One region of the Colwellia aquaemaris genome, then DNA from elsewhere that is predicted to be linked to it. Evidence: predicted binding sites of a transcription regulator. Region 1 holds the regulator's gene; each other region holds the start of a gene.
The links. Region 1 encodes sigma-54, which starts transcription at its own class of promoters, with help from an activator protein. Its sites were predicted from a motif close to GTTGGCACGNNNNTNGNNT; they were not measured.
Positions count from the first base shown of each region.

Region 1 (10,340 bases):
AACACGTGTCGGCGTTAATGCAGCAAGATGTCATTAAGCTTTGGTTTGCTGTTAAGGCGAACCCTTTATCACGGGTTATTCGTACCTTGGCAGCGCAAGGCTTTAATTTTGATGTCGCGAGCCAAGGTGAATTAAGCCAAGTACTGAAGCAAGATATAGCGGCAAATAGAATTTTAAATACCGGCCCAGCAAAGTCAAAACGTCAAATGAAAGCATTTCTAACGCAAGGAGTAAGCACTTTTGTCGTTGAAAGCTTGTTGCAATTGCAATGGTTGAATGAAGCCGCAATTGAATTGGCATGTCAGCCGCAGGTGCTATTGCGAGTGCAACTACAATGGCCTGATGGCGAGAAAAATCCGCTTGGTGGTAATGAAGTTACGCCATTTGGCTTGTCGTGTGAGCAGTGGCAAACCATTCATGTTAGTGACTTTTCTGCGCTTAATATTAATGGTTTACATATTTTCCAATGGGGCAATATGCTCAGTAATGGAAAAATGTATCAGTTGTGGTCACAGATGGTAGAGCCACTAGTGACACTAGCTGAGCAAGTGGGCATGTCGTTAGAAATATTAGATTTAGGCGGTGGCTTAGGTGTTGACTATTTGCAAAAAGGCCAACAACTCAGTTGGCAAAAAATTGTTGACGATTTGGCAATTATAAAAGCGCGCGCGGGTGTCAAAGAGTTGTGGCTTGAGTTAGGTCGCTATGCGGTGGCTGAGTCGGGCTATTATGTGACTTCAGTAGTTGATAAAAAACAAAATTATCAGCAGCAACAACTTGTGCTGGCGGGTGGTATTAATCATTTATTGCGCCCTGCCATCACCGAACAAGCATTTCCAGCCAGTTTGTTACGGAACTCAAGTGCAGCAGAAGTTGATTTTGATCTGCATGGCCCGTTATGCACGAGTTTAGATAAATTGGGAACCTTGCCGTTGCCTGAAGATATCAATGTTGGCGAGCAGATTATTTTTGGTTTATCTGGCGCCTATGGTTTTACAGAAAGTATGCCATTTTTTCTTTGTCATCAAATTGCTGCTGAATATGTATTGCAACATGGTGCTATCGAACAAGTTCGTGCGGCTGAGCCTGCGTCTTGGTATCTACGTTAAGGTTGGAAAATTTGAGCTATGAATGTAATTAGTAAAGAAGTCATGCATGTTGGTGAAATGGCAAGTGGCGCAGCACTCACTGTGCCTGTATATCGTATTAACGGTTCAAAACAAGGGCCTAGTGCTTATATTCAAGCCAATATGCATGGTGCAGAAGTGCAAGGTAATGCCGTTATTTTTCAACTATTGGAGCAACTTAAGCATATTGAACTTAAAGGCTCAATTACCTTAGTCCCATACGCTAACCCGGTTGGATGTAATCATAAAAATGGTGAATATACTTTAGGGCGATTTGACCCGATAACCGGGGTAAATTGGAATAGAATGTATCATTTTGATGCCAGTATCATCGCCCCATTCGCTCAAGAATATATTGATGCCAGTAATGCTGAAATTGAAAGTGCCTTTAAGACCTTGATGCTTGAGCAAATTGAGCAAAAGTTAAATCACAATATTTATGGCCTAACTACTGGTCAGCGCATTGCCTACCAATTACAGCGCCTTGCCCATCAATCTGATATTGTCTTAGATTTACACACTGGGCCCATTTCTAGCAAGCATTTATATTGTCCTGAATATGCTAAAGACAGTGCCCGTTATTTTGATATTGCTCACACAATATTAATACCAGATAGTTTTGATGGTGCGCTAGATGAAGCAACATTTTGCCCATGGTGGCAATTGCAATCGGCTTTTACAGCATTAGGTCGCAACTTTTCTATTCGTACCGTCAATGATGGCGTAAACAGCATAGTAAAAGAAAGCTTTACTGTTGAGCTGGGCTCGCAAGAACAAATAGATTTGGATGTCGCCCATCAAGATGCATTGGGTATTTTAAGTTATTTACAGTACCAAGGAGTAATTAACTCAAGCTGTTACTTTCCAAAGACTATGGTGCGTTATAGTTGTATGCTTGAGGATTACAAGGCCTTATATTCACCTATGGGTGGTATGGTTGATTATTTAGCTGAATTTGGCAAGCCGTTAGCGGCGGGTGAGCCTTTGGCGAGAATTCTACGTATGGATAATTATGGTGATGGTGATGGTGACCCGTTACATTATATTAGCTTAGATCATCCGGTGCTTCCTATTTTGCACTTTGCTTCGGCCAGCGTTAACCAAGGAACGGAGCTTTATAAGGTTTTTAGTAAGTTTTCCATATTGTAGTAAGTTAAAATATGCGGGTAGTTAGTAGCAAGCGCCTTATGTTAACGCTGTATGGCTCAGCGAAACATTAGGCGTTTTTATTGATTTAAAATGGCTTAAAAGGTGACATGCTCTTTAAGGTAAGCAAATAAGTCACGAGTATGCTTGCCTGTTTTTTCAGCTTTATGTTCTTTTTTTGCGTGACGTACTAATTGTCTCAGCTTTTGCCTTTCCATGGTGTCAAATTTTGCTAATAATGCTTCCACTGATTCATTACCTTGAGCAATAAGCTCATCTCGCATTTGCTCTAACTTGTCAAATTTAGCCGATTCTTGCTGATGCTTATTGGCCATAACATCCATGGCTTGCTTGATTGGCTCAAGATCAGTTTCTGATAAAATTTTTGCAATATGGCGAACATGACGGCGCAAGGCTTCATGCTTGTTAGTAATTTTGTCAGCCAATATCATGGCATCTTTTAATTCTTCTGTTAACGGTAGGCGACTACGCTGGTGCTTAGACATTTTCACTAAACCAAGAGCAAAATCTTGTAGTCGGTGCATTTCGCGTTTTATTTCTGATTTACTCAGTAATTCTTCTTCTAATTCGTCGATATCGTTGGCAGACTGGGGCATAATATTGGGTAATCAAGTAATAATTCCCTATAGTATACAACAAAGCTGGTACAGCAAAAACATTCCTATTGCTGGTATCGAAAAAAATAGCATTCAATGTGAGAAATAATTTACCCATGAGCGATTCAGATAGTATCCAAACGCAAATAGAACATGTTAAGCAGCGTGTAAGTGACGCAATGGCGATGGCCAAAACATTAGGTGCTGATGGTGCTGAAGTGGCTATGAGCCGCCAACAAGGCTTAAGTGTTAATACCCGCTTAGGAGAAGTGGAAAATGTTGAATTTACCAGTGACGGCGCTTTGGGCATTACAGTGTATAAAGCAGGGCGAAAAGGCAGCGCTTCGACGGCAGACTTATCTGAAAAGGCACTAAAGCAAACGATTGAAGCTGCGGTAAATATTGCTAGATATACCTCAGTTGATGACTGCTCGGGCATTGCAGATAAAGAGCTGCTAGCTATGTCACCTGATGATTTAGACTTATATCACCCAAAAACACTAACAACTGAGCAGGCCATTAGTTTCGCGAAAGAATGTGAAGACACAGCCTTAGCTTATGACGAACGTATTAATAATTCTGATGGCGCGACATTGGCAAGTTTTGAAGGCTTTAAAGTATATGGCAATAGTCATGGTCAACTAGTCGGTTATCCAAGCACCCGCCATAGCTTAAGCTGTGTCATGATTGCCAATGAAGGCGAAGATATGCAACGTGATTACGCCTATACGGTAAATCGCGATTTTGATGCCATGGAAAGTGCCGCCAGTATCGGAAAAAAATCCGCATCAGAAGCTTTGTCGCGTTTAGGGGCACATAAACTAGCAACCACGAAAGTGCCAGTGATGTTTCGTGCTGATATTGCCAATACGCTTTTTGGTCATTACATTGCAGCAATTAGTGGTGGTAACTTATACCGTGAGTCATCATTTTTAATGAATTCGATGGGAAAACAAGTTTTCCCTGAATTTTTAACTGTCAATGAACGACCACATTTGAAAAAGGCGTTAGCCAGTAGTGCTTTTGATAGTGAAGGGGTGGCAACCATCGATCGAGAAATTATTACCAATGGTCGATTAGCTTCTTACTTATTGACCAGTTATTCTGCGCGCAAACTTGGTATGCAAACCACAGGTCATGCAGGTGGCATTCATAACTGGCAGTTAGCACTAAAAGAACAAGGTCAAGGTGGAGACTTTGATGCTATGCTGAAAACCTTGGGTACAGGTTTACTGGTGACGGAATTAATGGGTCAAGGCGTTAATGTAGTTACTGGTGATTACTCGCGCGGTGCTGCAGGCTTTTGGGTAGAAAATGGTGAAATAGCTTATCCTGTCGATGAAATAACCATTGCTGGTAAATTGCAGGATATGTTTGCTGGTATTGTGGCAATCGGTAACGATTTAGATATGCGCGGCAGTATTCGTACTGGTTCTATTATTATTAACGAAATGCAAGTAGCGGGTAACTAGCTTAAGTTGCCTATTAGGCGGGCGATCAAAGAGCGCTCGTCTTATCTACGTGCCTAAAAATAGCGTTGCAGTGCCTAAAAAGGCAAAAATACCGACCACATCGGTTATCGTGGTTAGTATGACGCTGCCAGCCAAAGCAGGGTCGATATTCATCTTTTTAAGCATTAATGGAATGGTAACTCCGGCAATACCCGCTGCGGTCATATTCATTAACATCGCAAATGCAATAATAGCACCTAGCATTATATTTTGTTGCCAAAGGGCCACAACAGTGGCGATTAGTATCGCCCAAATCATACCATTGAAGAAGCCAACCGCGAGCTCTTTATAAAGTAAAACGCGTGAGTTACTTTCACCGACATGGCCTAAGGCAATACCACGAATAACCAGAGTTAAGGTTTGATTTCCTGCTACGCCCCCCATACTCGGTACTAGTGAATTTAAAACGGCTAGTATCGCCAATTGACTTAAAATGCCTTCAAACATACTTGAAACGGCAACAGCCATAAGTGCGGTAATTAAATTGACGCCAAGCCAAACAGAGCGCTGTTGAGTACTTTTAATAACTGGGGCGAATGTATCAGCTTCATCATCTAGACCTGCCATACTCATCATGGAGTGTTCGGCTTCTTCACGAATAATATCAACAACATCGTCTACGGTAATACGACCAACAAGGCGATCTTCTTCATCAACAACGGGCGCAGAAAACCAATCATGCCTTTCAAACAACTGTGCAACGTCTTTTTCATTTAAATCTGCGGCGATAGCTTCAATTTCATCATCAATGAGGGTTGAAATGATGGTTTCAGGTTTTGCCGTTACTATGGCTGTTAAGGAGACTGCACCGACAAAATGATCTTCTCGGTCAACCACATAAAAGGAGTCGGTTGCTTCTGGCAACTCACCACGAAGTCTTAAGTAGCGCAAAACCACATCAACCGTCACATCGGGACGGATTGAGATGGTGTCAGTGTTCATGATACCGCCAGCGGTATCTTCTTCGTATGACAATGCCGCTTCGACTCGGCTACGATCTTGTGAATCCATTGAGCTGAGAACTTCTCGGTAAACACTATCAGGTAAGGTACGGAAAACTTCCGCCAAGTCATCAACGTCCATACCTTCTGCAACGGCAGCTAGCTTCTCAGGTCGAATATTTTTCAGTATGCCTTTACGAACTTCTTCATTTAGTTCTTCGAGAACTTCACCGTGATTATCAGCGTCAATTAGTTGCCAAAGTACAGCACGACTTTTAATTGGTGAAGATTCTAGTAATAGGGCTAGATCAAAGGCTGGCATGTCTTGTAATAGTTTACGGACATAGACATACATACCACTGCCAAGGGCATCATTTACTTGCTGTAAGCGTTGGTGGCTGTACTCTTGTTCAGAAACTTCCGGCATATTACTGTCCTGTGCCGTTACAAAAACGAAAACTGAAAATTATTATTATGGAGGATGTTTATTAAGTTAATGTTGCAGAGTAATTTTAATAAACTCCGAGACTGAGTTTATCGTAATTTGTTATTTTTCGCAGCTTTTTTATTGACTTAAAAACTGGTTGAGCAGATAGGGCAAGTTTTATTACTCGTCCTCATCAAATTTATCACTAAATAATTGACAAACTTCGTTTAATGCAAGTTCAGCATCTGTACCTGAGGTAATGACATTGACAATTTTACCCTGTGCGCCAGCTAGTAACATTAAGCCCATGATGCTGTTGGCGTCAGCATGGTTACCTTCAAGTTCTATGGTAATAGAGGCATTAAACTTCTGGCTAAGTTGTGCCAATTTAGTTGCTGCTCGGGCGTGTAGCCCTAGCTTATTAATTATTTTTACTTGGCGGTCAATTGGCATAGTTATTGGTGAAATCAGGTACTGGCAAGTGTTAAGTCACGATGGCGAGATTGCACATCATCACGCTCTTTTCGCATATTATTAGCAAGAAGCTCCGCGATATAAACCGATCTGTGTTTTCCTCCTGTGCAACCAATCGCGATAGTGACATAGCTGCGATTGTTGCGTTCTAGATGCGGTAACCAGGTCATCATAAAACTGTTAATTTGCCAGATAAACTTAGTGACTATTGGTTGGCTTGCTAGAAAGTCTTGTACAGGTTTATCTAGCCCTGTGTGACTTTTTAGTTCTTTATCCCAATATGGATTAGGTAAAAAGCGAGCATCAAAAACATAGTCAGCATCCTGAGGAACGCCATGTTTAAAACCAAAAGATTCGAACACAATTACCATAGAACCAGATTTCTTGCCGAGAATTCTTTCGCGTACTAGATCGGCTAATTGATGCGGTGACAATTGGCTGGTATTTATATACAAGTGCGCACGTGTAGCAATGGGTTCAAGGAGTTGCTTTTCGAGCGCAATCGCTTGGTCAAGAGCGATATTTTGTTTGATCAAGGGGTGCAAGCGTCGAGTTTCACTAAAACGTCGAATGAGATCGCTATCATCTGCGTCTAAATATAATAAATTTAGCTCAACCGCACTGGGCAAATAGTCGATTATTTCTGGTACATCATTAGGATCTGCTGGCATGTTGCGAACATCGAGACTGACGGCAACATTTTCATAATCATTAATGACTGTATGGGTTAGTGCCGGCAATAAATTAACAGGAATGTTGTCAACACAGTAATAGCCTAAGTCTTCTAAAACACGTAGCGCAACACTTTTACCAGATCCCGAGCGACCACTGACAATAATTAGCTTCATTACAATTTAACTCGCTTGTTGGATTAAGTCGAATAGTGCTTGGCTATTGTCACACTTGCGGACTTGTTTACAAAATTGTTTATCACGAAATGTTTGGGCAATGCTTTGTAGTGTACATAGGTGATTTTGGCATTCTTCTTCAGCAACAAATAAGGCGATAAAAATATCTACAGGGCGATGATCAATAGAATCAAAATTAATGGCTTGTTCGGTGGTGATAACGACGGCAATTGGTTTTTCGGCATTTTCTAAACGACCATGTGGAATGGCAATACCATTTCCAATACCTGTAGAGCCCATTTTCTCACGCTTAATTAAGCTCTCTAATAACTGAAATGTATCGTGATTGGGTAATTTCTCTGAAGCTAAGCTACTTAAATATTCTAATACACGTTTTTTGCTGGAGCCCGGAGCTGCACATATTGTGCAGTCCGGAGTTAAGATGTCTTGCAACTTCATAATTACTTCAAAGACCTAATGAGAGGGATATTAGTGTTTACTAATTTTGCCTTTATATTTTAATATTTGGCGGTCGAGCTTATCGATTAATGAATCGATAGAAGCATACATATCGCTATTTTCAGCTTTAGCATGTACTTCACTGCCACTTAGGTGAACCGTTGATTCAGCAATTTGATTAAGCTTTTCAACGGTTAAAACTACATGAACATTGTTTATATGATCAAAATGTCGCTCAAGCTTTTCAAATTTTCCATTAACATAATCACGTAATGAATCGGTAACATCGACATGGTGTCCGGTAAGATTAATTTGCATATGCTTCAATCCTCTTTTTCGGGTAAATAAACCAAACCTACAATAGGCTTTTACGTTGATTCGATGGTGGTATTGAAAGTGATTCGCGATATTTAGCGATAGTGCGTCTTGCTACTTTAATACCTTGTTCTGCCAGAATATCAGCCATTTTGCTATCACTTAGCGGCTTGGCTGGAATTTCTGCAGAAACGAGCTTTTTAATAAGTTCACGAATAGCTGTTGATGAACATTCACCGCCATTTTCGGTACTAACATGACTAGAGAAGAAATACTTTAACTCAAAAATACCTCTTGGCGTATGCATGTACTTTTGCGTAGTAACCCGAGAAATTGTTGACTCATGCATATCAACCGCTTCAGCAATGTCATTCAAAACCATAGGGCGCATTGCCTCTGGCCCGTGTTCGAAGAAGCCTTGCTGGCGTTGCACAATACAATTAGATACTTTTAACAAGGTATCGTTTCGGCTTTCTAAGCTCTTAATAAACCATTTTGCTTCTTGCAAATTTGAGCGAATAAATTGTGAGTCGGTAGAAGATTTCATTGAACGAGACATTGCCGCATATTGCTGATTCACTGAAAGCTTAGGGGCAGTGTCAGGGTTTAATTCGACCGTCCAACGACCATTTTTCTTTTCTACTGAAACATCAGGAATAACATATTGTTCTTCGCTTTTGATAACACTGTCACCTGGGCGAGGGTCAAGGGTTTGGATTAAGCGAATGACTTCACGTAATTGGTCTTCTTTTAAGCGCAGTTTTCGCATTAATTGACGGTAGTCGCGGTTACCAAGTAAATCGATATATTTACTAACAGCTAACTTGCTCTCTTCTAACCATGGCGTATCGCTGGAAAATTGATTTAACTGTATTAATAAACATTCGGGGATGGAACGAGCTGCAACACCAACTGGGTCAAATACGTTGATGCGTTTAAGTACAACTTCAACTTCATCAAGCTCTACGTCTTCTATGCCAACACTTTCCAATATTTCTTCTGCAGATACAGTTAAGTAGCCGGCTTCGTCAACCGCTTCAATAATGGCTGTAGCAATAGCTTGGTCTGTTTCTGTAAAAGGGCTTAGCTCCATTTGCCATAATAAGTGGTCTTGAATAGAGTCTTTAGTTTCACCTTGATAAGTATAATCTTCTGAGGCTGGACCTACCGCACCACTGCTAGCACCGGCACTAAAATTGTCATCCCAAGTGGTATCGTTATTTAACTCTTCCGGAATATCTGTTTTTGCTAAACCTTCGGCTGAGCTTATTTCGTCAATCGTTGGCGCTGAATCTTCGCTACCATCTGAAAGAGTGACTTCTGAGGCTTCGCCAACATTGGCTGAAAAGGCCTCTTCTAAATTATCAGGGGTGCTTTCTGAAGTGTTTACTTGATTTTCATCCATTTCAAGCAGCGGATTACTTTCAAGCGCTTCCTGAATCTCTTGCTGTAAGTCTAAAGTCGACAGTTGCAACAACTTAATTGCTTGTTGCAATTGCGGGGTCATGGTTAACTGTTGTCCGATACGGAGCTGCAGAGTAGGACGCATTTAGGTTTTCTTTTCCCTGTTACTATTTAACACATTGTTATTTTATTGCTAAAGCCTGCTATTAACTATAGCGTGAATTGTTCGCCTAGGTATACATCTCTTACATGTTGATTTGCAAGAATTTGATCCGCGTCACCTTCTGCAATTAGTTCACCATGGCTAACAATATAGGCATGTTCACATACGTCTAAGGTCTCTCGTACGTTGTGGTCGGTTATCAAAATACCTATGCCTCGTTCTTTTAAGTGTAGGATAATTTTTTTTATATCACCTACTGAAATTGGATCAACACCGGCAAATGGCTCATCTAATAAAATAAATTTAGGATCGGCGGCAAGAGCGCGAGCAATTTCAACTCGGCGACGTTCGCCACCAGATAAGCTCATTCCTAAATTATCTTTAATATGGCCGATATTAAATTCTTCTAATAAATGCTCAAGCTTTTCTTCTTTCTCGATATCTGATAATGATTTTCGAGTTTGTAAAATGGCCATGATGTTGTCATATACAGACAATTTTCGAAATATAGAGGCTTCTTGCGGTAAGTAGCCAATACCTTTGCGAGCACGTTCATGCATTGGCAGTAATGTTAAGTCTTCGTCATTTAATACGATGGCACCGCTATCATTGTTTACTAAGCCTACAATCATATAAAATGAGGTTGTTTTACCGGCGCCATTAGGGCCAAGTAAGCCGACAATTTGTCCAGCCGATACTTTTAAACTAACGTTTTTAACAACCTTTCGGCCTTTATAAGATTTCGCTAAACCCGTTGCAGATAATGTAGATTTTGACATTTAGTTCTGCTTTTCCTTTTTCTCTTTCGGTAATTCAGGTTTGTTTTTAGGTTGTAGCACTGTTTCAACAACCGTATTTTCTAAGCTTTCAGCATTGACGTATTCAGTTTCAAAGTTATAGGTGATTTT
Region 1 covers NZ_BAAJLV010000001.1:427,187-437,526, forward strand. Annotated here, with positions in the region: gene AC27HL_RS01930 (PLP-dependent decarboxylase) at 1-1,109, shown strand, start outside; gene AC27HL_RS01935 (succinylglutamate desuccinylase/aspartoacylase family protein) at 1,128-2,276, shown strand; gene yjgA (ribosome biogenesis factor YjgA) at 2,372-2,890, opposite strand; gene pmbA (metalloprotease PmbA) at 3,007-4,362, shown strand; gene mgtE (magnesium transporter) at 4,408-5,769, opposite strand; gene AC27HL_RS01955 (HPr family phosphocarrier protein) at 5,950-6,222, opposite strand; gene rapZ (RNase adapter RapZ) at 6,237-7,091, opposite strand; gene ptsN (PTS IIA-like nitrogen regulatory protein PtsN) at 7,098-7,550, opposite strand; gene hpf (ribosome hibernation promoting factor) at 7,581-7,868, opposite strand; gene AC27HL_RS01975 (RNA polymerase factor sigma-54) at 7,906-9,414, opposite strand; gene lptB (LPS export ABC transporter ATP-binding protein) at 9,480-10,211, opposite strand; gene lptA (lipopolysaccharide transport periplasmic protein LptA) at 10,212-10,340, opposite strand, start outside.

Region 2 (10,340 bases), 850 kb from region 1:
TCATGATCGATGCGCTACGCCGTGCATCTGCTGGACGTATTACTGCTGTTATGCCTTACTTTGGTTACGCTCGTCAAGATCGTCGCGTTCGTAGTGCTCGTGTACCAATTACAGCAAAAGTTGTTGCTGATTTCTTATCAAGTGTTGGTGTTGACCGTGTTCTTACGGTTGATTTACACGCAGAGCAAATTCAAGGTTTCTTTGATGTTCCAGTAGATAACGTGTTCGGCACGCCTATCTTGCTAGAAGACATGTTAGATAGAAACATTGAAAATCCAGTCGTTGTTTCACCTGATATTGGCGGTGTTGTACGTGCACGTGCAGTCGCAAAATTATTAGATGACGCTGACTTAGCCATTATCGACAAACGTCGCCCGAAAGCTAACGTTGCACAAGTTATGCATATTATTGGTGATGTTAAAGGTCGTGATTGTTTCATCGTTGACGACATGATTGATACTGGCGGTACCTTGGCAAAAGCTGCTGAAGCATTAAAAGATCACGGTGCAAAACGTGTATTCGCTTATGCAACTCACCCGGTACTTTCAGGCAACGCTGCTGAAAACCTAAAAAATTCAGTTATTGATGAAGTTGTTGTTACTGACTCAATTCCACTGTCAAAAGAAATTAAAGCGCTAGGCAATGTTCGCCAACTTACCTTAAGTGGTATGTTGTCTGAAGCCATTCGCCGTGTTTGTAACGAAGAGTCTATCTCAGCTATGTTTGATGCTTAATCAAACCTAGTTCATGCGTAAACAGCGCAAAAAAAGCACCTTAGGGTGCTTTTTTAATATCAAAAAACCATTGAAAATAATCCGCCTTATAAAACTTCTGTTATTTCGGCGGCCATATCAGCACTATGCTGTTTTATTAATTGCGCCAGCTCAGGCTTGCACGAGCCACAATTAGTACCACACTTTAACTTATTCCCTAGTGCTTCCACCGTATTAACGCCAGCTTTTATTTCGTCAACAATACTATTCTCAGCGACATTAAAGCATGAGCAAACTTGCTTACCAAGACTAAACTCACTACTTGCCTGCCCCAACAACAATGCTTGTATATCGCTAAACGCTAATGCTGTTTTGGCAAATAAATGTTTAATCCAAGCATCTTCAACTTCAAGCCATTGAGATGAGACATTGAGCACCAATAGTAACTTTTTATCGGCTAATAAAATAACATGGTTCCTAGTATCATCACCAAAGCTCAACCACTCAATATTGCTTTTGTCACTGAGCTTAAGCTGAATTTCAACCAGCCTTTGACACCACTGCAATACATCAGCTATTGCCATTTCATTGGCAACATTTAACTGTACACCATAGTCATTATTATTTTTCAGCCAAAAACTTATACCTTTCAATGCCGACTCAAAATTGATTTTGGATAGTAATGACTTACTGATATGACAATCAACAAACTGAGTAAACTGTGTTTTGCTAATCGCAATTGGCACTTGCTTGCTTTCCGGTTGGCCAGACAGCTTATCGACAATACTTGGGTATAAACGACTGATATTGGCATCAGAAGCAAACTGCTTGTTCCAATGGATCGGCATAAAACACTCTTTTGCTCGTAAACCATTATCAACTTTAACCGGCACTAGTATAGGTTTAGAGCTAGAACTGGCCGATGTTACTGCAACAACATCGCCCTCGGCTACATTAAGTAGTGCCATATCATGACGATTAATGTACAGATAAGGCTTAGTGCTGTGTTGAGTTAATGCAGCTGACAAACTGGTCCGTGTCATGCTATGCCAATGATCCCGCAAACGGCCACTGTTTAAAATAAATGGAAACTGTTTAGTGGTGACTAACTTTGGTAACTGAGGTTCAACGGCAAACAATTGAGCTTTTTTAGTTGTTGTCGCAAAACCGCCATTTTCAAATACCCGTGAACAACCATCAGGAAACTCTTTATTCACTGGCCACTGTATAGGTTTAAGCTCGTCGTAAGCTTTTTTGGTTAAATGAGCTAAGCCAGAAATATCAAACAATCGCTTTGATTGCTGATTTATTTCGGTTAAGCCGGCAAACTCGGTAAATATTTCACTGACATCTTGATAATCAAAACCGCTAAAGCCCATGGCAGTAGCAACATCAGCAATTATTTGCCAATCATGACGAGCCTCGCCGTAGGCTGGTTGCACAGCTCGTTGTCGAGAGATACGACGTTCTGAATTAGTTACCGTGCCATTTTTTTCCAGCCAAGGCGTTGCCGGTAACTTAACATTCGCAAAGGCAAGCGTGTCGTTTTCACTAACACAATCAGACACCACAACCAGTGGGCATTTGGCTAGCGCGCGCTCAACTTTATCGCGCTCAGGTAAGCTCACCAGCGGGTTCGTTGCCATGATCCACACCGCTTTAATTTCGCCACGTTCAATGGCGTCAAACATAGCTATCGCACTTTTACCGGCAGTTTCCACCATGGTGGGAGATTGCCAATAGCTTTGCACGTAATCGCGGTGTTCTGCATTTTCAATATCAAGATGAGCGGTTAGTTGATTCGCTAAACCACCAACCTCTCTTCCTCCCATGGCATTAGGTTGCCCTGTAATTGAAAATGGGCCGCTGCCCTGCTGGGCTATTTTACCGCTAGCTAAATGACAATTAATAATACTCTGGCATTTCTCAACACCGCTGCTTGATTGGTTAATGCCCATTGAATACAGTGTAATGGCTGAACTGCTTTGAGAAAACAATCGATACACTTGCACTAATTGGCTGAGCTTAAGATCACAGTATGCCGCCACACGTTCAATTGGCCATAGCGCAGCAACAGCTAATGCCTCATCAATACCTTCAGTGTGCTCTTTTATATAGCGCTCATCTAATCCGCCGTATAACGAAAGATAGCTTAGCAAGCCATTAAAAAATGCCGCATCGGTACCCGGCTTTATCGCAAGGTGATAATCTGAAGATTCAGTAGTTGCTGTCGCCCTTGGGTCAATAACCACTAACTTCATCTTCGGATTAATTTTCCGTGCTCTTTCGATACGTTGAAACAAGACGGGGTGTGTCCATGCCGCATTTGAACCAGTGATCAACAACAACTCAGTACTTTCCAAATCGCGATAATTACATGGCACCACATCTTCACCAAAACTACGTTTATAAGCCGCAACTGCTGATGACATGCAAAGCCGTGAATTAGTATCGATATTACCCGAGCCGATATAGCCTTTCATGAGCTTATTGGCGAGGTAATAATCTTCTGTTAATAGTTGCCCGGAAACATAAAAAGCCACTGAGTTTTTACCATACTTCTTAATAGTATCAGCAAAGCCACGAGCAACTTTTTTAATCGCCTCAGGCCAGGACACGGTTTCTCCATTAACTTCAGGCGCAAGTAAACGCCCGCTAACATCGAGTGTATTAAGAAGGTTAGTACCTTTTACACAAAGGCGACCAAAGTTTGCCGGATGATCAACACTAGCTTGCAGTTTTGTCGCCTTATTTCCTTGCTTGGTAATATCGACGCCACAACCTACCCCACAGTAGGCACAAGTACTTTCAATAATTTTATCCTGTGGCACAATTATCCCCTATGGTGCATCGCCCTCAAGCAACGCCTCCTATATCAAAACAATGTTATAATTGACATATTGCTGACATGACTAATAACATCGGTAAAATGCTGTTATAAACGGTTAAACAAGTAATTGAATTTGTTTATCCAAAATACGAACTGGATATTTTTTTACCTGTACGTCTTCCTGTAAACATTGACCGGTTTGTAATGAAAAATGCTGTTTGAACAGCGGCGATGCAACAACAAGATCGTCACCTACACTGCCAACAATACCGCGATAGAGCACATTCGCTTGCCCGATAGGATCATAATTACCTATGGCAAAAACTTGCTGCTCAGTATTAGGTAAGTGAAAAATAGCCACTTGTTCATCGGTAACTGCCGCATTATGGTTTTGCTCAAGCAGCGCACAAACACCTGAATGTGCAACTAAGTCTTCCAATTGGCAGACAGTTTGCCATTGTTGCTCATCGACTGCGTTTGCTGGTTTTACTGTTGTTTTTAATGACATCTTTATCTCCTTAAGCCGGTTCAGCAATGCTTGAGCTTTTCGCGGATTCAATTTCATTTGAGCTAGCTGTCTTCGGTGCCGGTTGCTTAGTATTTACCGCAATACGCTCATGTTGATAAGCGGGTCGAATTTGTTGACGTTCTTCAACAAACTGAATATGACCATCGGCTTTCTCGGAATTAACAAAAGGTTTAAAACGCTTTAATGCTTGAGGATCGGCAAGTGTGGTTTTCCACTCGCATTGATAACTATCGACAATACTAAGCATTTGCGCTTCAAGTTCCTTAGCAAGCTGCAAGCTATCATCAATAACCACTTGTTGTAGGTAACTGAGGCCTCCCTCTAAGTTGTCCATCCAAACGGAAGTGCGCTGTAATCTATCGCCAGTATTAACATAAAACATCAACACTCTATCAATATACTTGATCAGAGTTTCATCATCTAAATCAGTGGCGAATAAATCACCGTGACGTGGCTTCATGCCACCATTACCACATACATAAAGGTTCCAACCTTTATCTGTCGCAATAACACCAATATCTTTACTTTGAGCTTCAGCACACTCTCGGGTACAGCCAGAAACGGCAAGCTTAACTTTATGAGGAGCACGCAAGCCTTTGTAACGATTCTCTAAGCGTATTGCCATGCTCACACTGTCTTGAACTCCGTATCGACACCAGCTAGAGCCGACACAAGATTTTACCGTTCTAAGTGACTTTCCGTAGGCGTGACCGGTTTCAAAGCCTGCAGCAATTAACTCTTGCCAAATAGTCGGTAACTGTTCAACGCGGGCACCAAATAAATCGACACGTTGACCACCGGTTATTTTGGTGTACAAGTTATATTTTTTTGCCACTTCACCTAGTACAATCAATTTATCTGGGGTAATTTCTCCGCCAGCAATACGAGGCACGACGGAATAGCTGCCATCTTTTTGCATATTGGCGAGGTAGGTGTCATTGGTGTCTTGTAGGCCGACATGAGGCTTTTCTAAAATATAATCATTCCAAACAGAGGCAAAAATAGACGCTGCTAATGGCTTACAAACTTCACAGCCCAAGCCTTGACCATGAGACGATAATAACTGCTCAAACTCTCTGATTTTTTCAACTTTAACAATATCAAACAGCTCTCGGCGTGAATATGCAAAATGCTCACAGATATCCTTTTTCACTTCAACGCCGCGCTGCTCTAACAAGCTGTCGGTAACATTTTTCACTAATGCCGCACAACCACCACAACCTGAGCTAGCTTTGGTACAACTTTTTATCTCTCCCACCGTACACGCGCCGTTATCAATTGCGCTAACAATGTCGCCTTTAGTAACATTGTGGCAAGAACAAATTGTCGCACTGTCAGGTAGGGCATCAACACCTAAAGCCGGTTGCTCAGCTGCCATAGGTAAAATTAATGATTCTGGCGACTCAGGCAAATCGATGCCATTAAGCATATATTGTAAAAGCGTGTCATATTCACCGGTATCACCAATTAACACCGCACCAAGTAGCTGGGTTTTCTCGGCATTAACCACTAATTTCTTATAAACACCACTTGCTTGATTTTCGTAGGTATAGCAAAGTGCCCCAGAGGTTTTTGCATGGGCATCGCCAATAGAGCCAACATCAACGCCCATTAATTTCAACTTGGTACTCATATCTGCACCAGTAAATTCAGTGTTTTGCCCTAAAATATTCTGCGCCGCCACTTTGGCCATGGCATACCCTGGCGCGACCAAGCCAAAGATAAAGTTGTTCCATAGCGCACATTCACCAATGGCATAGATATTTGCCACCGACGTTTGACATTGATTATCAATAAAAATGCCGCCACGTTCACCTACATCAATGTCAAAGTTACGCGCTAATTGATCATAAGGACGAATACCTGCTGAAAACAAAATGACATCAGTTTCTAATTCACTACCATCACTAAAACACAATTTATAGCGGCAGTTGTCACCAGCGATAATTTCATTGGTTGCTTTTGAGGTATGCACTTCAACGCCAAGCTCATTAATTTTAGCTTTTAGCAACCGTCCCGCACCAGCATCAATTTGCACCGCCATTAGCTGTGGCGCAAATTCAACCACATGGGTTTTCAAACCTAACTGTTTTAAAGCATTTACCGCTTCTAAGCCCAATAAACCGCCACCAATAACTACACCAACGTTACTGACTTCAGCACTGGCTTTTATTGCTTCTAAATCATCAATGGTTCGATAAACTAAACAATGCGCCTGATCTTTACCGGGGATAGGTGGCACAAAGGGATAAGAGCCAGTAGCTAACACTAACTTGTCATAGTGGTATTGCAGTCCTTGCTCGGTTTCAACAATACGCTTAGCTTTGTTGATATTGGTAACTTTAGCATTAACAGCAAAGTTAACTTGCCATGCTTGATAAATTTTATCATTGGTCATGGCTAAGTCTTCTGCAGACTTACCTGAAAAATACTCCGAGAGGTGAACCCGGTCGTATGCCAATCTCGATTCCGCAGAGAGTACGGTTATCTCTATATTTTTCTCTTTTGCGCCTAACTCAACCAGTTGTTCAACAAAGTGATGACCAACCATGCCATTGCCAATAACAACAACTTTTGTTTTTTCAACTTCCTGATTATCTCTATTCATGCTCTCATCTTCGCTCACTCAACTTAAACAGAGAGTTTGCAAAGCAAGTGCCAGTTAATCTTTATCTTAAAAATCAACAATTAAAACTTTCCATCAAGACAAAACGCGAACTAGTGCACTAGCTTGATGATGCAATCGCACCAGTGCTGTGCAGCATGTTTATTATTAGTAAGTCGAGATTTTAAAAAGCAAGCGCCATAAGTAGCGCGAAAAATAATATAAACGCTATAGCTTGCCAAAATTGTACCGGATAACGCTTTACCAGCGGCAAGTTTTGATATGCTTGTAAAACATCAATATTGGGCTTGTTTAAATCTGCGAAAAATTCAGAATAGGCTTGATAGCGATCTCTAGGATCCGCTTGCAATGACTTTTTCAAAGCTAAGTCTAACCATAACGGTAAATCACGGCGATATTCTCTAATGCTACGATATTGCCATAATGGATAGTCTTTTACCTTGCTATGACTAGATGCCATAGGCTTATATGGTAGTGCCCCGGATAGTAACTCATAACAGATAACGCCGAGTGAAAATAAATCACTTTGGTGATCAGCATGCATAGTCAACAATGTTTCAGGAGCAATGTAATTTAATGTCCCCTGCGGTACCGTTTCGGGCAGTGAATGTATACTTTCATCTTGCGCGGCTATCAGCACAGTACCGTAATCAATAAGGGTAATTTTTCCTGACGAGTTAATCATGATGTTGTCAGGTTTTAAATCTCTATGCACTAAATCTAAGCGTTGAAAGGCACGCAGCGCACTGATGATTTGGCTAACAATATCACGTACTTGTGCAATACTTGGACTTGGGTTGTCATGCATCCATTCAGTTAATGGCTGGCCATCTATAAACTGGCAAACATGATATAAAGATTTTCGATTACTTTGGCCAGCAATAACACGCATAACATTGCCATGCTTAATGCGCTCACCTACCCACCCCTCTCTTAGAAAGCCCTGAATATAAATAGCATCATCAATAAAGTTCACCGATGGCACTTTTAATACTAACGGCTGCTCGTGTTCGACGTGTTCAACTAAATATAAATGTGAACGCACACTGGCATGTAATATTTTTTTTACGAGATAGCCATCAAGCTTTTGGCCTACCTGCAATGCAGGCGGAATAACCTGAGATAGCAGCTCTTGCTGAATTTCTGCCAAATTCCGCTTAGGCACACTACGAATGTAGACTAGTACGCAGCTGACATTGTCTTGGCTTCCCGCCGCAATAGCTTGTTCGGTAATTTGCGAGCTCGCTTGTTCAAGCATAGCTTTATTGGGTTTAACAGGAAGTGACGCTAAGACTTTTATCAGCTGTGCTTTCGATAAATGCTGATGCACACCATCACTGGTCAAAATAAAAATATCGCCAGCATTAATGGCCAACTGATAATGGTCAACTTTTAAATGACTATCGGCACCTAAAGCTCTGGTCAATATACTGCCGCCTAGTCCATGCTTTTGGCTGTGATCGCGAGTAACAATAGTGTATTCATCACCTTCACTCGCGCTAAATGTTTGCCGACTATATTTTACGACACGGGTGTCGCCAACATGAAAAATATAGGCTCGACATGACTTAATAATTAAGGCAGTAAATGTGCTTAACCATTGCTGAGTATTTTTTTCATCTTCAACGTTATTCTCATTAGTTTTGCTGCCCTGAGTGAATAACCACTGGTTTAAACTTTTTAAGACCTTAGCAGCAGACTTTTCAGTCGACCAAGATGCAGCAGTTGCATAGTACTCCTGGATAAATTGTGTCACAGAAAGTTGTGCGGCTTGCGCCGCATGACTGGCACTTGAAACGCCATCGGCAATGGCGATAGCAATGCCTTTTGCTTCTCGCTCGATCGGATCCGGTTGCAATGCAGCAAAGGCATCTTGGTTTTCAGATTTATAACCACTTTTAGATGTGCCACCAATAACAGCCTCCAACACAGCGGCCTCATCGCCTTGCGCTATACTTTCTCCGCTAGCTGTATTTTTTTGTGACTTTTCTACTTTGCTTTTAATCATGGCTTTAGCCAACATTAATGAGTTCAACCGTGCCATCTTCACGCACTTCAGCAATACTGCCTTTAGGCTCTTCCATAAAAAGCAGCGCAACAAAACCAAGTACCGCCGTTGCCGCAATAACCAAAAAGAATTGGCTGTAAGGAACTATCGTTAATACGGTTAAGTAAACTACCGCTCCTACATTACCGTAAGCACCGGTCATGCCGGCAATTTGGCCGGTTAAACTGCGTTTAATTAAAGGAACCGCAGCAAACACCGCCCCTTCTCCGGCCTGAACAAAGAATGAACATAACATTGCCGCCGTCACCGCTAAAGCTAATGGCCAAGATGCAGAAATCATCGACATTGCAAAGTAACCTAGTGCCAAGCCCGCCGTTAAAATCAGTAAAGTTTTCTTACGACCATATTTATCACTTAACCAACCTCCTCCAGGACGTGACATTAAGTTCATAAAGGCATATGTTGAAGCCAACATAGCGGCCAATACCATGTCTAACGCAAAGGTTTCGGCGAAAAATAACGGTAACATAGAAACAACCGCGAGCTCAGAGCCAAATGTGGCAAAATATAAAACGTTTAACACCGCAACTTGCTTAAATTTATATTGTTGTGCTGTCGGTATTGTCGATTGAAAAACCTTAGCATTAACTTTATAAGTTTGTATTAACTCAACAACAAAAAGCGCAAATAACGCTAAATAAACCAAAATTGCACTTTGCTCTGAAAGTAAACTCACACCGGTAGGTGATAATTTCCAAGTCAGTAATGCTAAAGCGCCATACATAGGTATTTTCATTAGGATCAGCAGAAAAAAATCATTTCGACTGGTTACCAACATAGCGCCACTATTTCGTGGTTTGAAGTAGGTTGAGCCTTGCGGAGTATCTTTAACATTGAAATACCATATAGCACTAAAGATTAAACTCATTAGCCCGGTCAGTGCCACCGCATAACGCCAGCCATCTTCACCACCGAAAAGTAGCGCTAAACTAGGGAGTAACATTGCAGCAGCTGCTGAACCAAAGTTTCCCCAACCACCATAAATCCCCTCAGCAGTGCCAAGTTCATTGGCCGGAAACCACTCGCTAACCATACGTATACCGATGACAAAACCAGCACCAATAAAACCCAGTAAGAACCGTGATAAAGCGGCTTGCTCAAAGTCAGATGCAATGGCAAACATAAAACAAGGAATACTACAAAGTGCAAGTAATAAGGCATAAACAAGCCGAGGACCATATTTGTCGGTTAACATGCCAATTATGACGCGTGCCGGAATGGTTAGCGCAACATTTAATAACAACAAGGTTTTAATTTCCGACGCTGATAAGTTCAGGCTATCGGCAATAACAGAAAGTAATGGCGCATGGTTAAACCATACTGCGAAAGTAATAAAGAACGCCATCCAACTTAAATGCAACACTTTCATTTTACCGACAAATGAAAAGATTTTAATCCCAGCTTGCTCTACCATGCAGTTTATCCTTAAAAAATTTAATAAATCAGTACATCACTCAGCAAACTTAATACCAGCATCAGAAAATAAAACCTTATACATTAAAAATCATAAACTTAAAGAAAACAACAAAGCTAAATCGTAAAGATGAAATAACAATTATGTCACCTTAATAGTG
Region 2 covers NZ_BAAJLV010000001.1:1,274,077-1,284,416, reverse strand. Annotated here, with positions in the region: gene AC27HL_RS05760 (ribose-phosphate pyrophosphokinase) at 1-734, shown strand, start outside; gene AC27HL_RS05755 (nitrate reductase) at 821-3,544, opposite strand; gene nirD (nitrite reductase small subunit NirD) at 3,659-4,051, opposite strand; gene nirB (nitrite reductase large subunit NirB) at 4,062-6,680, opposite strand; gene AC27HL_RS05740 (bifunctional protein-serine/threonine kinase/phosphatase) at 6,862-8,742, opposite strand; gene AC27HL_RS05735 (NarK family nitrate/nitrite MFS transporter) at 8,711-10,180, opposite strand.
Region 2: a site for sigma-54 is predicted at 6,717-6,735, ahead of nirB (nitrite reductase large subunit NirB). Genes of this name have one in related genera too.

Region 3 (10,340 bases), on a different contig from region 1:
AACTTGTCGGGTTAATAATGCCGGTAACTGATCTTGTAAATCTTTCGCTGCTAATGACTGAATACGAACAATTTCATTCGACTCATATGTTTCGCCATTTAAATGTACCGTTACATTGTTATGTGTCGGTAACGCTCCGCGATATACAGGCAAAGAGAAACTAAAAAACTTTACACCACGATTACTACGCCCTACCGGTAAATTTAAGCCAACGTCTTGTTTACTACTTACTATATCTCGTTCAATCAGTATAACTACCTGACCCTGCTGTGTTGCTTCCGGCGACCGATATAGACCAAAACGTTGTTGAAAGTCGTCTAAATCATCTTGCATACCTAACTTGGTTGCTAGTCGTAAAACATCTTGCTGTAAGTATTGGTTTTGGGGGTAAATCTCTATTGCCCGTTTGTAATCAATGTAGGCATCGTTTAGTTCGCCACTTGCCTCGTATAAAATGCCAGAAAGATAGAATGTAAAAGCATTTTGAAAACCATTTTTAACCTCGCCAATACTCGCTGCCATACTTGGGTAGGCATTATCTAAACTGTCAGTGCTCATTCCTGATTTATAAAGTTCATCTTCAGCTTTATAAATTTCATTTTGATACGCTTTTAAGGCATTTTCTTGTACTAAATTTGCCCGACGTATTTCAACTAATGCCCCTTCAAAATCACGCTGATACAAATAATTTAGTGCTTGATAACTATGTAACATCCCCTGTTCGTAGTAAGGCACCTGATAAGAAATCACATTATCATTGCTTACCACAGCACCAAGTTTTTCAATACCTTTACTTATTTGAACTTTCGCTTTGTTGCGTTGTACTTCAATTTCTGCGTAAGCTTTTTCAAAGCTTTCTTGGCTCGCTTGCCAGTTTGCCGCTAAAAATTGTAAGCGCCCTCTTTCTAGTAAGTTCAGCACATAACTATTATTACTTGCCGCCCGCTCTCCTAAAAGGTTTTGCGCTTTGACAAAGTCACCTTGGCGCTGAGCCAATTTTACCGGCCGCATTTGGCTACCATAGCCTTGAAAAAGATCAGCCAGTTGTAGAGATGCACAACCCGATAACACAGAAAATGAAAGAGCAATAATAATACGCTTAGAAAAATACTTACTCATATACAATAAATTGACTTCCATATAGTTTTGTCGCGTGGTTTTTAATGAGCACAATGATAAAACACTTAACGTAATTCTCTGTCATGTTACGTAAGTTTATGTAAACTTTTGTCCGCTGCGGTTATCTATAAAGTATAGCTATTATAGACGACTAGCAATCAATACTTTGTTGGGAAAATGTAAGAAAAGCGTAAGAAAACTTAAGCCTGTTCAATATATGAACATATTATAAAATTATCAAAGGTTGGCGATTATTCCGTCATCTATCCATGATAATAAATAATTCAATGCCAGTTGGCTAACCTCTTGCTCTGACACTTGTGAAAGTAAAGCCTGGCATAAATCAGCAAAATTATGACCTTCAAGCATCATACAAATTAAGCTTTGCTCTTGCTGAGCAATAGATCTGAATTGGGTTAACCTGTCATTATTACGCCATAATAACCAAGTGCTGGCCAGTTTCTTGGCTGGCTCTGGTGCTTGTTCTTGCTTTAATGCTTGCCAAGTTTCAACAGTATTATAATGGCAATTTATAAGCTGAACACTGGGGTGAAATCGAAACACTAAATCGGGCCATTGCTCATGTGGTGTTTGTAATAATAATTCTCGGCTGAAACGCTTTGCATCTGCGGCGTCAAATGCCGTCATTAACAAACGTTCAAAATGTGCTAACTCTGAAATTATTGGGTGCTCATTAAATGGGGCATGATTGGCCAAAAATTGAGGTAAAAAGTCTGCATAATTTCTCAATGAGGTATTGTTAGATGGGTATGCTTTAATATAACCAATAACCATTTGCTCAAATAAATCGTCACCTAAATACATCCCTAGTAGCTGATGGTCATTATCTATAGTTTCTTTTAAACGCATTTGATAAGCATTTTTATAAATATGTAAACGTGCATCACAACTTATATTACCTTGCGCTACCACCTGCTTGGCAATTGCTAACTCGTCATCCATTAGGTAATTCATCATCTGTTGCTGGAGCGCTTGTAGTGAAAGTTCAGTCACGTTATTTAAATCTCAATTTATAAGGCTAAAATTATATTAAAAAGCTATCTGCTAACACCACAAGAAAAAGAAAAATTACGCCGTTAGAATTGACGGAATGGTACCAAGTGTTTTAGTAGCAATTTCCCGAGCGACGTCAACTTCCGCTAACAGTTCAGCCAAAGGGGGAATATTATCATCTCGTTCTATCATAGTGCTGACCCATCCAAAACGTTGCAGTGCTTGTTTATAAAGCTGCCAAACAGGGTCGGCAACAGGATGATCGTGAGTATCAATAACATAGTCACCATAATCACTGTGTCCTGCCAAATGAAATTGTTTCACTTTATCTTTATCAATACCATTAAGATAATCTTGTGGAGCAAAATTATGGTTACGAGCACTGACATAAATATTATTGATATCAAGCAATATTTCACAGCCTGAGCGACGTGCAACTTCATTGAAAAACTGCCATTCCGTCATTTCAGAGCTTTTATAGGTTAAATAACTAGAGACATTTTCTAATAAAATAGGACGGCCTAAAAATTCTTGTACTTGCTCAATGCGCTGGCATACATGAATTAATGCTTCATCATTGTACGGCAATGGTAATAAGTCATGACTATTTTTCTCATGTGCCCCTGTCCAGCATAAATGATCAGAAATCCACTGCGGTTGTAATTCATTAATTAATACTTTGAGTTTGCGTAAATAATCAAAATTTAAAGCATCAGTCGAGCCAATTGACAAGGAAACACCATGCATCACCATAGGATACAGCTCTCGAATGCTATGCAAATAATGTTTAGGTTTACCACCGTCAACCATAAAATTTTCAGACACGACTTCAAACCAATCAATTGCCGGCTTGTTATCAAGAACATCTTGAAAATGCTCTGTTCTTAAACCTAAGCCAAAGCCCAAAAAGTGTTCCGGAATATCGCCGTTAGAAAAGGAGAGCGAGTGCTCTCCTTTGTTGTTTTTTACAGCTTGCTTATTCGCCAACTGTACCTCCAACATCATCACAAGCTTGCGCTGATAACGCAACAAAACCATGGCCTTTACATGAAGCTTGACCTTTACAGGCATTTTCAGCGGTTTTACAGTCGTTATGTCCTTTACAAACATTAACGCCATAACAATGGGTTAGCTCAGCGGTGTTAACTTCCCCGCGCCAATCGTCTTTAACTGTTCCACCAATATCGTCACAAGTTTTTGTCGACATAGCAACAAAACCGTGGCCTTTACACGACGCTTGGCCCTTACAAGCATTTTCAGCGGTTTTACAGTCGTTATGACCATTACATTTATTAACACCGTAACAATGTGCCATTTCAGCCGTATTTGAGTTAGACGCTGCAGTTTTGCTAGATGATTCAGCTGTCACTGCTGAACATCCCATCAAACCCGCTACAGCAAGGGCTACAGCAGCGCCTTGAAATTTAGTTTTAGCATTTTGATTCATTTTATTCTCCGGAGGTACTAGTACATTATTTTGTTATATTTAATATTATGCTTCTGGCATTACTTTTCGCTTAAACCAATAATCAAGACTGACATAACGTCCGCCACCGATAAAAAATAGTGCCAATAGCATAATGAAATACGTTGCGGCAAACTCAATACCGTTATTTAAAATGGTAATGCTGCCACTACTGGTTAACCACTCATAATTCCCGTGCTCTTGCAAAATAGAGATAATAATTTCTTTTTTCTCTACCGATGCTTCAACACGTTCATTTGCAAATGGTGCATTAGCATCAGCAATTGCTTGCCAACCGTATTGTCCATGAACACTGGTCATGGCAATAATCATGGTAAACATCATAGGAACGGCCATTAAACGAACACCAAACCCCAGCAATAATGCAATAGCACCAATAACTTCAGCACCAATGGCCAAAATGGCTAGCACAAATGGAAAAGGCAAACCTAGGCCCCAATCATCATTACCAAACCATTGAACAATATTGTCAAAGCCTTCAATTTTATGCGTACCTGCCATCCAAAAAATAGGAACCAGATACAAACGCATCAATAACGGAGCTAAAAAGTCTAACTTCTTGGTTGAATTTAATACGTTGTAACCTTTTTCCAATATTGCTTTCACCATATTTATTCCTGTCATTCATCTATGTAAAGTTTAACTTTAGTCCAAATTAATCAATGTCTAAATAATTAATTAAAGCTAAATGTTTTGCTAACAGCCTAATTTGACCCGATAAACTGAAGCGCCATTTCAAATTAATTAATGAAAATCTCAGTAAATAGCACACGGAAATTAATTTGAAATTTTTATCAGGAAATATCGTTCGACAATTTGAACTTGCATAATTTAATCGGAAATGAAATTAACGACTGAACCAAAAACAAAGATAAATAATTGAATTTAAATAACTTTAAAAACTTTAAAAAAAAATCAAAGCATAAATATTGAAATAGAGAATTTCTCACGATGGCCAAAAGCGATAATGAAAAATAAATTATTCTTTTATTTAAAATTTTCCGACTATCTGTTTATCAAGACGACTTTTACACCAAATTTTATTGCATTCATGCAAGATAAAAGAGTATTAATTTGAAAACAAATGCAATAATTGTGGAAAGCGTTTGGGGAAAATAGACACTATAATGAGCCCATTTTTAAGTGGTTAAAAAGCCGATATATTAAAAAAAATCGGCTTATTTGGCATCAGGTTTATCTATAAGGTTTCAATTTCGGCTAGTGCTTGGGTAAAATCAGGCAACTCTAATTCAAAACAATCTTCGTTTTCTTGCCAGTCAAGTCCAATAATTACCGCATCTTCTAACAAGTCTTCAACCCAAAACTCCATCCAATCAGCAATACTAATTTGAGCAGGAATATAATCTGCCCACTCTTCAACACAATGCTTTTTCGCTAAGTCTTCTGAAGACCATAATGGCATCACTTCTGTATTTTCAAAGTTAATAGAGTCAAGTACTACCCAGTCTTCACTGGCTTGATCTTGCAGTGCCCAAAATGTTTGAGAGTCTTTAATGTGTTTAATGAAAGTGTTCAATATAGTTGTTGCCGACATGAGATTCATTTACCCGTAAAATTTGTCGCCATTATACGGTGACATAAGTTATTACTCAATGTAGTAAATTCTACTTCCCCCACTTTAAAGCCCATGTACTTTACTTTGCATTTCGCAAAATAATTTTCGCAATTTGCAAATTTGCCATAGTAAACTTTTGCAAATTGCATAAAACAACATGCTGTATGTTAGTTAACAAAGCTATCAGCCCTAACCAATAAACACAAAAAACCTCTGTTTTACAATTACTTATACAACTAAAAACAAAATAAACATGAACAAAAGTCGGTGTTGGTATGCATGCTGCAAATTTTAAGTAACCGTGAAGAGTGAGGATATGAATATGAGATACTTTAATAAAGCTGCAGCACTTATGTTACTAGCATTTGCAACCACAACAAGTGCAACATTAATCTCGCTAAACAATAATACTCCCGTTAAGCCATTAGTATTAGATGAAAGCTTTACGGACTTTTACGATTACAATTCAATGTGTCATCGTTGGTCATCAAATACAGGGTTTGAAATAAACGATGGCATTGTCATGTTCTTTGCAGAGTACAATGATGACTTAGCTTTATTTACCTTGGTTGATAAGCCAGGAGAAGGCGATGGTGGTAAAGCTAAGATGCGAATAAATAACATGAGTAATTTTGGCGATATTCTATTTAAAGATGATCCAGGAGATAAGCAAGTTACCAATGGTATTAACTGGCGATGGAACTCAGGTAAAAATGACGGCATGATATTTCAATTATTTGATATGAAAAATTTTGATATTGATATTAGTTTTAGTGACTTGTCTGGCCTTACGAATGGCATTACTTTTTTATCGTTTGATCAGCCGCTAGCATTAAGTGGCTTTGCCAAAGATGATGTAACGCCGAATACAATAAATATGCGAACTTCTTTTTCCGCACAAAGCCAAGTACCAGAGCCAACATCTGTTGCCTTATTCGGTTTAGCACTAGTTGGGTTAGCCATTAGAACTAGATCAAGCTAAAAGGTATATTTTTCTTAATATAGTTAAGTAGATAGTGTGTAATGCATACTATCTACTATTTTTATTACTAGCTTAAAAAGCAATAAACTTCTGTTAAGCTACAAATAACTTTAGTTAACATAACAGTAGATAGTTTGAAAATTGAAATTGTAGACAGTATAGAAAAAATCAAAGTTCGTGACTGGCAACAACTTGCAAATAAATCGTCATTTTTCTCAAGCTATCAATTTTTTCAATGTTTAGAAAATAGTCACTCTGTTTCCACGAAGCAAGGTTGGCAACCTCATCACCTCAAATTTACCAATATAAACAAAAAATTAGCCACACACTCTGTTGATGCTATCTTACCAGCTTATATTAAATCTCATTCTTGGGGCGAATATGTTTTTGATTGGGCATGGGCTGACGCTTTTCATCAACATAATCTAGCTTATTACCCTAAGTTGGTCGCGACTATCCCGTTTACGCCAGTATCGAGTAATAAGTTGTTATCTAATAAAATTCCACAGCAACAGCTCTTTGCTAATTTAACTGAGCACTGCCAACAACTATCGCTAAATAGCTGGCATATATTATTTGCTCAAACCACAACCAACAGTGCAACACAGTCAACCTGTTTAACTGAGAATAACATTTTTCAGCGTAATACTGTGCAATTTCTTTGGCTTAATTATGGTTATCAAAATTTTGATGATTTTCTCGCAAAATTTACCGCAAGAAAAAGGAAGAATACTCGAAAGGAACGCTTATCTATCGCTCAGCAAGGTATACAAATACGGCGCATTTATGGCAAAGATATAAGTGAGAAGGAGTTAGCGTTTTTCTACTTAACATACCAGCTAACTTACATGAAGCGAGGTCACACCCCGCACCTAACATTTGAATTTTTTCAATCGATAATCAAACAATTACCAGACAATATTTTGTTAGTTATTGCTACTAACGCTGAAGGTGAGGATATTGCCAGTGCTTGGTTTTTCTACGACAATGAAAATTTATATGGTCGTTACTGGGGCTGTACTAAATCTTATAACAATTTACACTTTGAATTGTGTTACTACCAAGGGATAGAGTTTTGCATTGAAAACAAACTGGCCTTATTTCATCCCGGCACGCAAGGTGAGCATAAAATTCAGCGCGGATTTGAACCTAAGTTAACAACGTCTTATCATTGGATAAAACACCCTGCATTTAGGCCGGCTATTAAAGCTTTTTGTTTGCAAGAACAGCAACAAATGCAAAACTACAAAGCACTGTGCCAACTAAGACTACCGTTTAAAGCACTCAATACTGAAACATAATGAGCGTAAATATATGAATAAGCCATTCTCTCAAGCATGTGAAAATAACAAACCGCATATTTTATCCGTCTTGTTAACTAGCCTTCAAAGAAGTAAAAATCTGCTAGAAGTCGGCTCTGGTACAGGGCAACATGCCGTTCATTTTGCCGCTAATATGCCTTGGCTAACATGGCAAACCAGTGATGTTATTGATAATCACCAAGGTATAAATTTGTGGCTTAATGATTTTCCAGCAAAAAATTTATATGCCCCTATAGAACTCGACTTAAACAACCCGTGGCCAATTAAGCAGGTTGATGCTATTTACACCGCTAATACTTTGCATATTGTTAGTTGGCAACTGGTACAGGCATTCTTTCAAGGGGTTGAACGCCACCTTAGTGCGGAAGGTAAATTATGTATATACGGGCCATTTAATTACCAAGGTAAATTTACCAGCGACAGTAATGCCGCCTTTGATCTTTGGCTTAAAGAACGTGATGCGCAAAGTGGCATTAGAGACATAGAAGCAATTATTGAACTTGCATTACAAGCAGGGTTACACCTAGAAAATGACCATGAAATGCCTGCAAATAACCGCCTGTTAATATTCAAAAAGCTTAACTAAGCTGAGCTAGAGATAAGCAAAATGCTACTGTTGATTGTATGCTGATAATACGATGAAATGGTTGTGTTTTTCATTACGCCGAGTTCGGGTTAACGAAGCACAGAGTCATAAAATGTAAAAATGCGCTAGTCGATGAACTAGCGCATTTTTATATCATTAGCTTAACTTGCTCTAAGCCAAGCTCAATTAAAATAGCAAAATTTATTCATCAAGAACTTTTACCGACACCTCAATTGACTTAGCGCTACCAGCAACCCATTTCTGCAAATAAACACTGCCTAGCACTTCGGCTTTTCCAGCCTCTGGCACTTCTTTATATCGAATGCTATTTTTATTTTCTTTTTCAAAACTTAACTTAACTTTCACTTCTGACATTGGCTTCGCCCTTGAAAAATTTATCTACGCTAAGTTTAACTGTGTGCTTAACCAATCAGCAATATCACGAATTTGATTCGGATGAACATTGTGTGCCATAGGGTAAGTTTGCCATTTAACCGGATAATTCTTATCTTTCAATAATTTATTCGCCATTTTACCGGCACTTACTGGCACTACATCATCATTGTCACCATGCTGTTGTAGTATAGCGGTTTGGCTATTAGCAGCACTTAACTGCTCAGGTAGCGCATCCGCATTTGGTAAATAGCAAGACAATGCCATAATGCCCGCCAACTTTTCAGGGTAGCGTAAACCAGTAAACATGCCAACGACACCACCCTGGCTAAAACCTGCTAAAACAATATTACTCGCAGGAATACCAGCGTCTATTTGCTCTTTAATAAGGTCTCTTACTTTAGTTTCAGACTCAATAACGCCAGCCATATCTGCACGATTATGTAAGTCCATACTTTTAATGTCATACCAACAGCGCATAACATAACCTTGGTTAATGGTTACCGGTTGCTGTGGCGCATGTGGAAAAACAAACCTTACTGAATGATTATTGGGTAATCTTAATTCAGGAACAATAGGTGCAAAACCATCACCCGAGTCCCCCAATCCATGTAGCCAAATTACACAAGCTGTTGCAGGTACTTTAGGTTCGATGGTTATACGATCTAACGGAGCAGTCGACATGCTTCCCTCTTAATGTTTAAGTTTTCTAATTGCCGCTATCATACCGTTTCTAACGAACGTGATACAAGCAACTGCATCAATAAAAATCGATTAAGTAAATCAAAACCTAACAACTAAAAATACAGTTTGAATATTTAATTGTTACTAGAGTTTTCAATTACCTATTAAACATTGACGCTGCGCATTGAGCACCATACAGTTACACCATAAGTTACCTAAATAGCGCTGGAAGTACCATGAAAAATCAACAATTAACTGCGACAAAAATGTCGAAAATAGTAAGTTTATTTTTCATGATATGGTTACCGAGTATGGCGTTTGCTCAACAGCAAGATCGCAGCACAATACCTCCACCACGAAAACTAACCGCAGAGCAATCAAAAGTTGCCGCCGCTAACTATCAAAAATATTGCTCGCTTTGCCATGGTGAAAATCGCGAAGGACATGCTAATGACCATGCCCCTTCTTTACGAAGCAAAAGTTTAATGGAGTCTGGTGTTGCTCACCAAATATTACGCCCTATGTCATATGGTCGAAAAGGCACAGCAATGGGGGGCTATTTAGATGAAGTTGGCGGGCCAATGACGTTAGCTGAAACGTGGGACCTTACCTATTGGTTATTTGAAATGTCTGGTGTTGAGCGTTTAAAGTTCTCTACTAATCCGGTTATTGGTGATAGCAAAGCCGGTGCTTTAACTTATCAACAACATTGCACTGCTTGTCATGGCGATAAAGGCCAAGGCGTTACAGCGCCAGCGTTAACAAATCAATCAGCACTGGCACACAACACAGATGAATTTATACGTCACGCGATAGAAAATGGTCGTCAAGATACGCCTATGAAACCGTTCAAAGATATTCTATCTCAAACGGAAATCAACAACATTACCGCTTTCTTGCGCAGTAAGTCACTAGGCTGGAAAGACGAACGAACCATACTTAAAGCGCTACCAACACCTGAGCAATACGTTATTAATAAAAACGGCCAAGATCCAAACTTTACCTTGCAAGATAACATGTACGTTTCTTCTGAACATCTATTTGAAGCGCTAAAAGCAAATAAAAAAATGGTTTTGCTAGATACCCGCGTACCATCAGTTTGGCAAACCGCACATATTGAAGGTTCAATTCCATTCCCTTACTACGCCGACTTAGATGAGACCGTAGCCGGTATTCCA
Region 3 covers NZ_BAAJLV010000003.1:129,934-140,273, reverse strand. Annotated here, with positions in the region: gene AC27HL_RS10140 (COG3014 family protein) at 1-1,119, opposite strand, end outside; gene AC27HL_RS10135 (HvfC/BufC family peptide modification chaperone) at 1,357-2,133, opposite strand; gene bufB (MNIO family bufferin maturase) at 2,209-3,054, opposite strand; gene bufA2 (BufA2 family periplasmic bufferin-type metallophore) at 3,110-3,580, opposite strand; gene AC27HL_RS10120 (HvfX family Cu-binding RiPP maturation protein) at 3,626-4,228, opposite strand; gene AC27HL_RS10115 (DUF2750 domain-containing protein) at 4,818-5,174, opposite strand; gene AC27HL_RS10110 (PEP-CTERM sorting domain-containing protein) at 5,518-6,177, shown strand; gene AC27HL_RS10105 (GNAT family N-acetyltransferase) at 6,312-7,478, shown strand; gene AC27HL_RS10100 (DUF938 domain-containing protein) at 7,492-8,085, shown strand; gene AC27HL_RS10095 (hypothetical protein) at 8,287-8,460, opposite strand; gene AC27HL_RS10090 (alpha/beta hydrolase) at 8,485-9,162, opposite strand; gene AC27HL_RS10085 (c-type cytochrome) at 9,399-10,340, shown strand, end outside.
Region 3: a site for sigma-54 is predicted at 5,465-5,483, ahead of AC27HL_RS10110 (PEP-CTERM sorting domain-containing protein). Genes of this name have one in related genera too.